One region of the Alcanivorax borkumensis SK2 genome, then DNA from elsewhere that is predicted to be linked to it. Evidence: predicted binding sites of a transcription regulator. Region 1 holds the regulator's gene; the other holds the start of a gene.
The links. Region 1 encodes sigma-54, which starts transcription at its own class of promoters, with help from an activator protein. Its sites were predicted from a motif close to TGGCACNNNNNTTGCTNT; they were not measured.

Region 1 (5,336 bases):
GAAAACCGCAAGATTAACGGCTTAATGGTTTGTGACAGTGATGGCAAACCGCTCGGCGCTTTCAACATGCAAGACCTACTGCGCGCGGGAGTAGTGTAAATGGCCATGCAACTGCCCCCTATAGATGTCCAGAACTTGCGCTTGATGGCGTTTGACGTGGATGGTGTGATGACCGATGGCCGTCTGCTGTTTGGCCCCAACGGCGAAGAGCTGAAAGTTTTCAATACCCTGGATGGCCACGGCCTGAAAAAGCTGGCGGCCAGCGGCGTCACCCTAGCTATCATTACCGGGCGCAACTCGCCCATGGTGGCCAAACGCGCAGCGGACCTGGGCATCAAGCATGTTATTCAAGGCCGCGAAGACAAGGGCGTCGCCTTGGAAGCTCTGGCTGACTCGCTGAACATGCGCGCCAGTGAAACCGGCTACGCTGGTGACGACGAACCTGACGTTAGTGCCTTGCTCTGGGCGCAACTGAGTTTTGCCCCAAACAACGCCCACGACTGCGCCAAAAATGCGGCAAATCACATCACTGTCCGTCGCGGTGGAGAGGGTGCGGTACGGGAAATCTGTGACGCCATTCTTGCCCTGCGGAGCCCGGCATGAAACGTCAGGGGCTATTAAGTGCCACCGGCATTCTGCTGCTGGGGCTGGTGATGCTGATGACCCTGCACGAGTGGGACAGCGCTCTGCCTGGCCAAGACAATGCGGTGGCTATGGCACCGGCAATCATTGCTGACCAGGTTAGCGCGCGAGCCTTCAGCGAAAAAGATGGTAGCCTGCAGTACCACTTAACTGCGGACAGTTTAGTGCAGTTCGACCACAATCCGCTCACCAAGATGCAAGCCCCAGTACTGATCATGGCCAACGACAAAGGCAGCTGGACCATCACTAGCGAGCAAGGCATCGTGCAAGAAGACGGCGACCTGATCTCTTTTCTTGGCAAGGTCAATGTGAATAATCCGATCCAGAAAATGACCGTGAATACAGAAGAACTGCATTTCAACAGCGACACTAACATCGCCACCACCCCCGGCGACGTAGAAATGCGGTTTGACTCCGGCCAGACCCGTGCTGGCGCCCTGGAAGCAGATCTCAACAAGGGCGTTCTGGAACTAAAACAAGGAGTAAAGAGTGAATTTGAAGCACCGGCTTCATAGCACCTGCAATCTCGCCGTACTGGCATTGCTTATAGCTTTCCCCTTGGGCGTTCAGGCCGCCCCCATGGAAGGCACGATCCAGGTCACGGCAGACAACGGTCGTTTCGAGCAGAGTGCCGGCAGCGGCGTGTACAGCGGCAACGTGGAACTGATTCAAGGCAAGCGCAAACTGTTTGCCGATGAAATGCGCATGTTCACCCAAAATAGCGAGCTGGTTCGGGTGGAAGCTACCGGCACCCCGGTGCGCATGGAAGAGGGTGAAGGCCTTAACGCCCACGCTGAAAATCTGGTTTACAATATTAAAGCTCGCACCTTGGTCCTGACCGGCGATGCCTACATCGAACACCAGGGCAACACTTTCGAGGGCGCCAAGGTAGAATACAGCCTAGACTCCAAGCGAGTGGACGCCAGCAGTGAAGGTGACCAACGGGTGCGGCTGGTAATCCCCGCCGAAAACCAGACAACCAATGCCCCTGTCGACGCGAATATTGAAGCGAATAACAGCAACCCAAACGACACCCAAAGTGAAGGCAGCGACAGCGCATCACCTAAGGCGGAGCCCAACACACCATGAGCCATTTACGCGCCCATCACCTAGCAAAAAGCTACAAGGGTCGCCGGGTTATCGAAGACGTTTCCCTGGATGTAGAAGCCGGCCAAATTGTCGGGCTACTGGGGCCCAATGGGGCCGGCAAAACCACCTGCTTCTACATGATTGTTGGGCTAGTGGAGGCCGATGCCGGTCGCATTGAAATCAACGACACGGACATTACCCACCTGCCTATGCACGGTCGCGCCCAGCGGGGGATTGGCTACCTGCCTCAAGAAGCCAGTATCTTTCGCCGTCTAACGGTGGAAGAGAACATCATGGCCATCCTAGAAACCCGCAAGGAGCTTAGCAAAGCAGAACGCCACGAGCGCATGGAAGGCCTGCTCAAGGAATTCCACATCGGGCACATCCGCGATTCGCTGGGGATGAGCCTGTCCGGCGGCGAGCGCCGCCGCGCGGAAATCGCCCGAGGCTTGGCCACAGACCCTGACTTCATTCTGCTGGACGAACCTTTTGCTGGCGTTGACCCCATCTCGGTTAACGACATCAAAGGCATCATTCGCCACCTCAAAGAACGCGGCATCGGCGTCTTAATCACCGACCACAATGTACGCGAGACCCTGGATATCTGTGACACCGCTTATATCGTCAGCGCTGGCCACATCATCGCCTCCGGTGACGCGGATATTATCCTTGCCAACCAACAAGTGCGAGACGTCTATCTGGGCGCCGATTTCAGACTATAAGGTCCGCCGCAAATCCTCTCTTCTATTGTGACTTGCGGTCATCCCTAGCACACAGTTTCACCTGGCACAAATATTGCTTAGCGTGTAGATAGACTGCTATCCTGGGTTTTTTGGGGACTAGCAGAATACTGAGCAGTATGAAGCCCACACTACAATTACAAATTGGCCAGCAGCTCACCATGACACCGCAGCTGCAGCAGGCCATTCGCCTCTTGCAGCTATCCACTTTAGACCTGCGCCAGGAAATCCAGCAAGCAGTAGAGAGCAACCCCCTGCTGGAATTGGCAGACGATTTCGGTGACGATGCCCTCCCCGAGCATGACGAAGAACGTCAGGATGAAGAGCTCGACACCGACCGTGATAACGCCCTAGAAGAACTGATACAAGACGAGCCCGAGGTGGAAACCGAATGGGATGACGTCTATTCCGGCCAGAGCACCAGCAACAGCGCCGCACTCCCCGACGATGCCGACGAATGGCAGCAACGACACGCCGTTTCCGGCAACTTACAGGACCACTTGCTCTGGCAGCTAAACCTCACCCCCATGAGCGATGTAGACCGGATAATCGCCATAACGATTATCGAGTCCCTGGACGACCGTGGTTACATCACTGCCCCCCTAAGCGATATCGTCGACATGGTGAATGCCCAGCCAGACCTACTCACCGAAGGAGACGAACTGGAGCACGATGAAGTGCTTGCCGTGCAGCACCGGTTGCAACAGTTCGACCCGGTGGGCGTCGCCAGCGTCAACCTAGCTGACTGCCTCGGCGTCCAGCTGCGCCAACTGCCAGCGGACACCCCATTGCGCGACGAAGCCTCTGCCCTACTGGAACATCTGAACCTACTAGAAAAGCACGATTACACCGCACTGCGCCGCACCCTTCAACTCTCTGAAGAGGTCCTTCTAGAGGCTTTATCCCTACTGCGCACCCTGGACCCAGCCCCCGGTGAGCAAATTGGCGAACCTCAAGTGGACTACGCCGTTCCTGACGTGATCGTCCGCCAACATCAAGGTCGCTGGCAGGTGAGCCTAAACGACGACGTCCTTCCGCGGGTCAACCTGCAACAGCAATACGCGAGCATTGCCCGTACCACCAGCGGTGAAGACGGGCAATATTTGCGCAATTGCGTTCAAGAAGCGAAATGGTTCATCAAGAGCCTGCAAAGCCGCCACGACACTTTGCTCAAGGTGGCCACCCGCATCGTGGACGTGCAACAAGGGTTCTTCGATTATGGCGATGAAGCCATGAAACCCCTGGTTTTGGCGGATATTGCCGATGCTGTTGAAATGCATGAGTCAACCATCAGCCGGGTCACCAATCAGAAATACATGATGACACCACGCGGCGTCTTTGAGCTGAAATATTTCTTTTCCAGTCATGTGGGAACCGACGGCGGCGGTGAGTGTTCCTCCACTGCTATTCGTGCCATTATTAAGAAACTGGTCGCTGCAGAGAATCCCCGCAAGCCACTCAGTGATAACAAGCTGGCGAGCTTGCTCAATGAGCAGGGAATCAATGTAGCGCGCCGGACCGTCGCCAAATACAGAGAAGCGATGAGAATACCGTCTTCTAGCGCCCGTAAACGTTTAGTGTAGAGCGCCAGAACGGACCCAGGAACGCGGGGAAAACCTTGCGAGGCCAGCCTGAAAGGCTGAATAAACAAGGTCTTTATCCCGGGTTTCTCAAACAGGTAAAGGAGCCAGCCATGCAAATTAATATCAGCGGTCATCACCTGGAAATTACCGATGCCTTGCGCACTTATGTGGGAGATAAATTTTCCCGCCTTGAGCGCCATTTCGACCAAATTACCAGCATCCAGGTGATTCTTTCCCCGGAACCCAAAAGCCACAAAGCCGAGTCCACAATTCATATTTCCGGGGCCGATGTCTTTGCCACCGCTGAGGCAGATGACATGTATGCTGCGATCGATAAACTGACGGACAAATTGGATCGTCAGATTCTTAAACACAAAGAAAAAGCCGTCAGCCACAAGCACGGTCACTAACCCAAAGCGACAATTATGCGAGTTCGCGAACTACTGACTCTGGCCCGCACCCATCACGGCGTGCAGGCCAGCAGCAAGAAACAACTGCTTGACCAGGTTGCACAGCTGGCAGCTGCCAGCTGTGGCAGCCTTAATGAGCAGGAAGTCTTCGACGCTCTGGTCGCCCGGGAAAAACTGGGCTCCACGGGCATTGGCGAAGGCATTGCCATTCCTCATTGTCGACTAGGACATTGCCAACAGGCTGTAGGCCTGTTGTTAAAACTAGAAACCCCCATTGATTTCGACGCCGTTGACGGTCAGCCTGTGGATTTGGTGTTTGTATTACTCGTCCCCCAGGACAACCCGGAACAACATCTCAAAACCCTCAGCCATCTGGCCTCCCTGTTCAACGACGAGACTTACCGTACAGAACTGCGACGCAGCATTGACAACCAGCAGCTCTACCAGGCGGCGATAGAATCTGAGGCAGAGTTACGATTGGCATCATGAAGCAACACAGCAGGCTCTCGCGCATTATGCCGCGCATCCAAAACACGTCCTCACCTATCGGTCTTGCGTTCCAATATACTGCGAGCCACCCGCGAGCGGTGCAACCATGAAACTCACCATTATCAGTGGGCGCTCCGGTTCAGGGAAAACCACCGCGCTGCAGGCACTGGAAGATCAAGGCTTTTACTGCGTCGACAACTTGCCAGTCGGCATGCTACCCACCCTGGCAAAACAACTCAGTGAAGGCGACCCCCCAATTGAGCGGGTCGCCGTTGGTATTGATGCTCGCAACCTCCCCGCCCAGTTACTGGCCTTCGACAACATTCTTCACGCACTTAATGAACAGCAGGTTCGCAGCGAAATCATCTACTTAGATGCGGATG
Region 2 (5,336 bases), 1.5 Mb from region 1:
GCCAAAGACTACGTCCACATAGGGGGCGCGGTCGCGGATAGCGTCGCCCTCTTGGCTGGCCACACAGCCGCCCACGCCGATAATCATATCGGGCTTGGCGTCTTTCAGTTTTTTCCAGCGACCGAGTTGGTGGAAGACCTTTTCCTGGGCTTTTTCCCGGATAGAGCAGGTGTTGAGAAGCAGCACATCCGCCTCTTCGGGATTGTCGGTGGGCTCCAGGCCGTGGCTGGATTCGAGCAGGTCCACCATACGAGTGGAGTCATACTCGTTCATCTGGCAGCCGTGGGTCTGGATAAACAGCTTACGTGCCATGGGTTGCCTAACCGTCAAATAGAGTGAAAATGGGCGCGGATTATAGCGCTGACTGCGGCAAACTGCGAACCGGAGGAATCATGGGAAAACTGCTGTATGTGCTGCCATTACTGGTAGCGTTGATGTTGGCTGGCTGTGGCAAGCAGGAAAGCGATCTACCGGTGAATACTCGTTTGGGCGGTGATTTCACCCTGACAGACCAGAATGGTGCGCCTTTTCAGGCAGAAAAGTTGAAGGGTAAAGTGTCGATTCTCTTTTTTGGTTACACCCATTGCCCGGATATTTGCCCGGCGGTGCTTGCCCAAGTGGCCCAAGTTTATCGCCATCTGGAAGAGGACGGGGTAGCTGATCAGGTTCAGCCGGTGTTTATTACTTTTGATCCTGAGCGCGATACAGTGGCTCATCTGAAGGAATATCTACCCTGGTTCAAGGCAGATATGATTGGCCTGACCGGTAGCCTGGAACAGATTCGCGAGGTTGCCAAGCAGTATGGGGTGGTCTTCATCAAGGACCAAGAAGCCGGGGAGCAGGGCTACCTGTTTACCCACAGCGACTACATATACCTGCTGGATGAACAGGCGCGTGTGCGCAAACTGTACCCGGCGGATTTCAAGATTGACGAGGTGGTAACGGATGTTGAATCACTTTTATAAAAAAACGTGCCAGGGGGCTGCCCTAGCAGCATTTCTGTGCTCTGGCATCGTCCATGCCGATGTGAGTATTTCAGAGGGGTGGCTGAGGGCTGTGCCACCGGTATCGCCGACCATGGCCGGCTACCTAACCGTGACGAATAACGGCGCGTTCAGCGTAAAAATCATTGGTGCCAGCAGTGAAGTCGCGGGTCACACCATGCTGCATAGCATGAAAACCCTGAAGGATGGCACTCGTAAAATGGGGCATTTGCACCACATCATGTTGGAACCGGGGGAATCTTTCTCGTTATCACCGGGCGGCGACCATTTGATGCTAATGAAACTTCGGCGAGTGCCCCAGCCTGGGGAATCGGTCACGGTTTGTCTGATGCCGGAGGAAGGGGATGAGATCTGCGCCAACCTGCCGGTGTTGCGTGAGGCTCCCGAGGTTTAAACGAGCCTACACAAACTTGCGTTTGCGCCTCTTCTGCGCAATGGATAGCGCGCATACACTATAAATATGCGTCTGTTAATCCTGATTATACTCATCGTTATTCCGCTGGTGGCTACGGCAGATTGTCCACGGCTTGCTGCTGCCCGAGGTGTGCCTGCTGCGCCAGATCAGGTATGGGCTCTGGCCACCCTAAATCTGTGGCGTTTGCGTGATGAGCACAGGCATAGCAAGCTGGATGACCCTGTATCGGCCATGTTGCTGGAAGCGAGATTGAATGCGCTAGCGGACTTTATTGTGGTGGACTTGAACGCGCCGCACGTTCTTGCGTTCCAGGAAGTGGAGAACCAGATTGTATTGAACCGGCTTGCAGAACGGCTGGCATTACTGGGTTATCGGTATCGTTCAGTGTTACGCGAAGGTAATGATCCTTCCGGTATGGATGTGGCGGTGATGTATCGTTCGCCGGTAAATATTGGCTCGGTTGGCACCCTTTTTTCAGACCAACGCTTGCGTGGCCATGCGCTTTATTCGCGTCCGCCTTTGGTGGTCGATATTGAGGCACCGTTAGCGGCCCGGCTGGTGGTGGTGCATTGGCGCAGTGCGAAGAATTTAAAGAAAGCACAGGTGTATGAAAAACGGCAAACTCAGGCGGCATTATTGGCTAATTGGGTCGCTGCGCAGAGAAGCCCGTTAATTGTTGCTGGTGATTTTAATACCACTTGGGGGCAGGGGCGATTTTCGGCCAGCTACCGGCGTTTTGAGCAGGCGGGGCTGCTGAATACCTGGGCTGAATTGCCTAAAAAATCACGCTACAGTTTTCGTTATCGATGCCAGCCACAGGCTCTGGATCATATTTGGGTGTCTCCTATTTTAAAAGCGTTCGTTAATCAGGTGGCGGTGAGTCGCGGTCATGCGGGTCGCTACGATAGTCTGTACCGCTCGAAGGGAGTGAGCCCTGTATCAGATCACGATGCACTGGTGGTGTATTTCACAAACCCTGTAGCGGGAGGCTAGGCGCTAGAAGAAATAATATGGGGCATTGTTTGAGTCAGTGGGGGCCGCTTTGCTTTTACGCGTCAGGCATTGATCATCAAACGTAAATTAAAAAAACGCCGCAGGGTTGCTTGCGTGTTTGCGAGGACCTAGGGAGGAGCCCCGCGGCGTAAAATCGTGAGCGACCGGAGTCGCTCAAATAGCGTTGTCGTTTATAGCGGGAAGCTGTAGCCGACGACGAACAGAGGGTCTTGATCATCGGAAACGGGGGAGAATTTATCGCTATCTACAACCTTGGAGACGGTAAAGGTCAAGTTTTCGATGGGAGAGTAGCTCAAGTCCACGTGGGTGTAGTCACTGTCGTCAGCTTCATACATCCAGGTGCCCACTAAGATACCAAAATCTTCGTAGTCGTAGCCCAAGGTAACGTAGTTGTCATCACCAAAGCTCATATCGGTAGAGCCATCACCCCCATCAGAAATATTCTTCTCCCAGCCAGCATAGCTGTATAGGGTCGCACTGAAGCCCCCCATACCCAGGCCGAGAATAATTTCGCCCAGCTCCCCGGCGCCCACATCGAATTCCGGGTAAACGTAGGTGATGTAGGACAGGTCATAGCTAAGGCCGCCTGCTTCACCACCGAAACCTACGTAGAAATCGGTTTCAGTAGAAGTGGTGCCCCCTGCTACGGCTGTACCAGCAGAAGAAATCCAAGTGCCTGCATAAAAGCCTGCGTCGGTGGTGAAGTCTAGGCTGCCGGAAACGTTAGCCGTACCGGCAGACACATCCTGACCACGCCACAGGTACATGCTGGCAATCCCCAAACTACCACTGATTTCTGCAGCTGCCATAGACGGAGCCACCACGCTTGCTGCCGCAATAGTGGAAGCAATGAGCGTTTTCTTCAGACCAAGTACGTTTTTCATGTGCAACCCTCTTAACAAGTCTAATTTGTTCAAATGTGCGCGGGTGGCGCACCGCCTATCAGGCTCGAAAGAGAGAATGCAGAGAGCGTGCCAGTTTTGTTTTTTCTTTATATAACAGTGGCTTGAGTATAATTAGGGCGAGGTGAGCGGTGTGGGGTACCAGTAACAAGGAAGAGGGTGCACCGCAATGGTGCGGCGCACCAAGTTGGGGTGTTTATGACGGGCATTCCCAGTCGACGTGTACGGCGTCCGCGGAGCGACCACGACTATCGGTTAGTGATAGGCCGCATTGCCCCTGACTGAAACTAAATTTTGCCTGATAGTGTTCGCCCGCCAGCGCTTCGAATTGCAGAGCGACTCGACAGCGGTCCCGCGTGGTGCTGTTGGTGCTTTTTTTGTTGTAGAGAATGCCAATCCGAGCTTGCTTAGAGGCTTCCAAGCTAGTCGTTACTTCTGGGCTCTTTTTCATGGCCTCCATTAGCTCATTCAGGCTGTCGCCGCCAATGGGCCGTTGAGAAATGGAAAACTCGGTGGATTGGAATCCCTCGCCAGGGACACAGATAACAGGCTGCGCTGCTGTATCGTTGCTGGTAAAGGTGATCTCGGCGGTGTTATCACCGTAGGGTTGTTGGTAGCTACTGAAGTGCTGGCACCCAGTGAAAAGCAGAGCAATAGCCGGAACAAGCAGAGGTTTCATACCTGGTTTCCTGAAAGTCGAGTTAGGGCAAGTGTAAGGCAGAGCGCGTCGTGACCCAACCTTGTGCACAAGGCGATGCAATTGCAGGGCCAGTTCCGGGTGGAATCAGTGGTTTTCCAAAAACCAGTGTTGAATGGCTTTTTGGGTGAGGAGGTTACGTTCACTGGCAGAGGGCAGCCAATTGCCGGCATTACTGGCCATAGCGGTGAGGAACTCGAACAATGGTAGGTGTTGGCGTAGAACCCGGTGGTGGCGATGGCTGATCATTGGATTGAAGTAACCGAAAAAATCCAGCATTTGGCGTGGGTTTTTACGCACCCAGAGCCACGAGCCCATTTCTAGTGTGAATGGCAGGAAGGTGCGGTCCGGCTGCTGTTCCTGAGCGTCGTCGTAAAGGTAATCCCACAGGTCTCCGTGGGTGGTGTAGTTAATTGACTGCGGCTCGATGAGGTAGGGGTGATGGTTCGGGTAAGTTTGTTCAAAGACCTGCTTTAGTTTGTAGACCTCAGCAATGTGTGGAATCGGTCGGTGGCTTCGTGCGTAACAGCACCACACTCGATCTCGGCGGCCAAAGCCGCTGTGACAATCCAGGCTCATGGAGAACGGCGAGGAAAACAGTTTCTCGCGTACCGTGCGGATGACTGCCTGGGCCTCAAGCTCCATGGGAGCGCCGGCTTTTCCCCTATACCAAGGTAAATGGCGGCTGATGCGATGGCCGCCCACTAAAAAAGGGACCCTTCCCATGGCGTCTACTGGAGCGTTGCGCATCAGATCTACCCCGTTGGGGTTGCTGCGGGTGCGTCGCCAGATACCGCCGGGATTAATCATCGGCATGAATACCAAACGTACTTTTTCTAGGCGGCGATGTAGCTGGTCATCCCATTGCAGGCGATGAATCAGGCTGTGCAGCCAGGACAGCAGTACCTGGCTGCCAATTCTTTCTACTCCATGGACGCCACCAAAGAACCCTACTACCGGCGCATTGGGCGAACGGCTGCCTAGTTCAATTACCTGTATCGGCAAGGACAATTCGCCTATGGGTACGTGGTGTACTGTGGTGACGCGAAGGTGCCGCTCTCCGTGGCGTATTAATGCATTGAGTTCCAGCAGCTCTGGTAGGTGGCGTTGCAATAAGTAGAGCTTGTCTTCCATAGGAGGGGTAAGAGAGAGGCACAAGGTGTTGCTGAGAATAGAGGTTGGAGATAACAGATATGTGACGATGCAAGCCCCACCCGTGTGTGCTTGGCGCTGACCCGATAAATCGCGGGGGAATTCCGTTATCTGCCTCCACACAGAAGTGAGCCGTGTTGTAGCTGGAAGCT

Region 2: the regulator sigma-54 is predicted to act here: its motif matches at 3,393-3,410, upstream of ABO_RS09930 (TorF family putative porin).

Annotation. Positions count from the first base shown of each region.
Region 1 covers NC_008260.1:609,574-614,909, reverse strand. Annotated here, with positions in the region: gene ABO_RS02890 (KpsF/GutQ family sugar-phosphate isomerase) at 1-99, shown strand, start outside; gene ABO_RS02885 (KdsC family phosphatase) at 100-603, shown strand; gene lptC (LPS export ABC transporter periplasmic protein LptC) at 600-1,157, shown strand; gene lptA (lipopolysaccharide transport periplasmic protein LptA) at 1,132-1,731, shown strand; gene lptB (LPS export ABC transporter ATP-binding protein) at 1,728-2,453, shown strand; gene ABO_RS02865 (RNA polymerase factor sigma-54) at 2,591-4,054, shown strand; gene hpf (ribosome hibernation-promoting factor, HPF/YfiA family) at 4,165-4,464, shown strand; gene ptsN (PTS IIA-like nitrogen regulatory protein PtsN) at 4,480-4,953, shown strand; gene rapZ (RNase adapter RapZ) at 5,060-5,336, shown strand, end outside.
Region 2 covers NC_008260.1:2,204,557-2,209,892, reverse strand. Annotated here, with positions in the region: gene miaB (tRNA (N6-isopentenyl adenosine(37)-C2)-methylthiotransferase MiaB) at 1-312, opposite strand, end outside; gene ABO_RS09945 (SCO family protein) at 393-965, shown strand; gene ABO_RS09940 (copper chaperone PCu(A)C) at 946-1,398, shown strand; gene ABO_RS09935 (endonuclease/exonuclease/phosphatase family protein) at 1,465-2,412, shown strand; gene ABO_RS09930 (TorF family putative porin) at 2,604-3,317, opposite strand; gene ABO_RS09925 (hypothetical protein) at 3,532-4,014, opposite strand; gene ABO_RS09920 (M14 family zinc carboxypeptidase) at 4,120-5,166, opposite strand.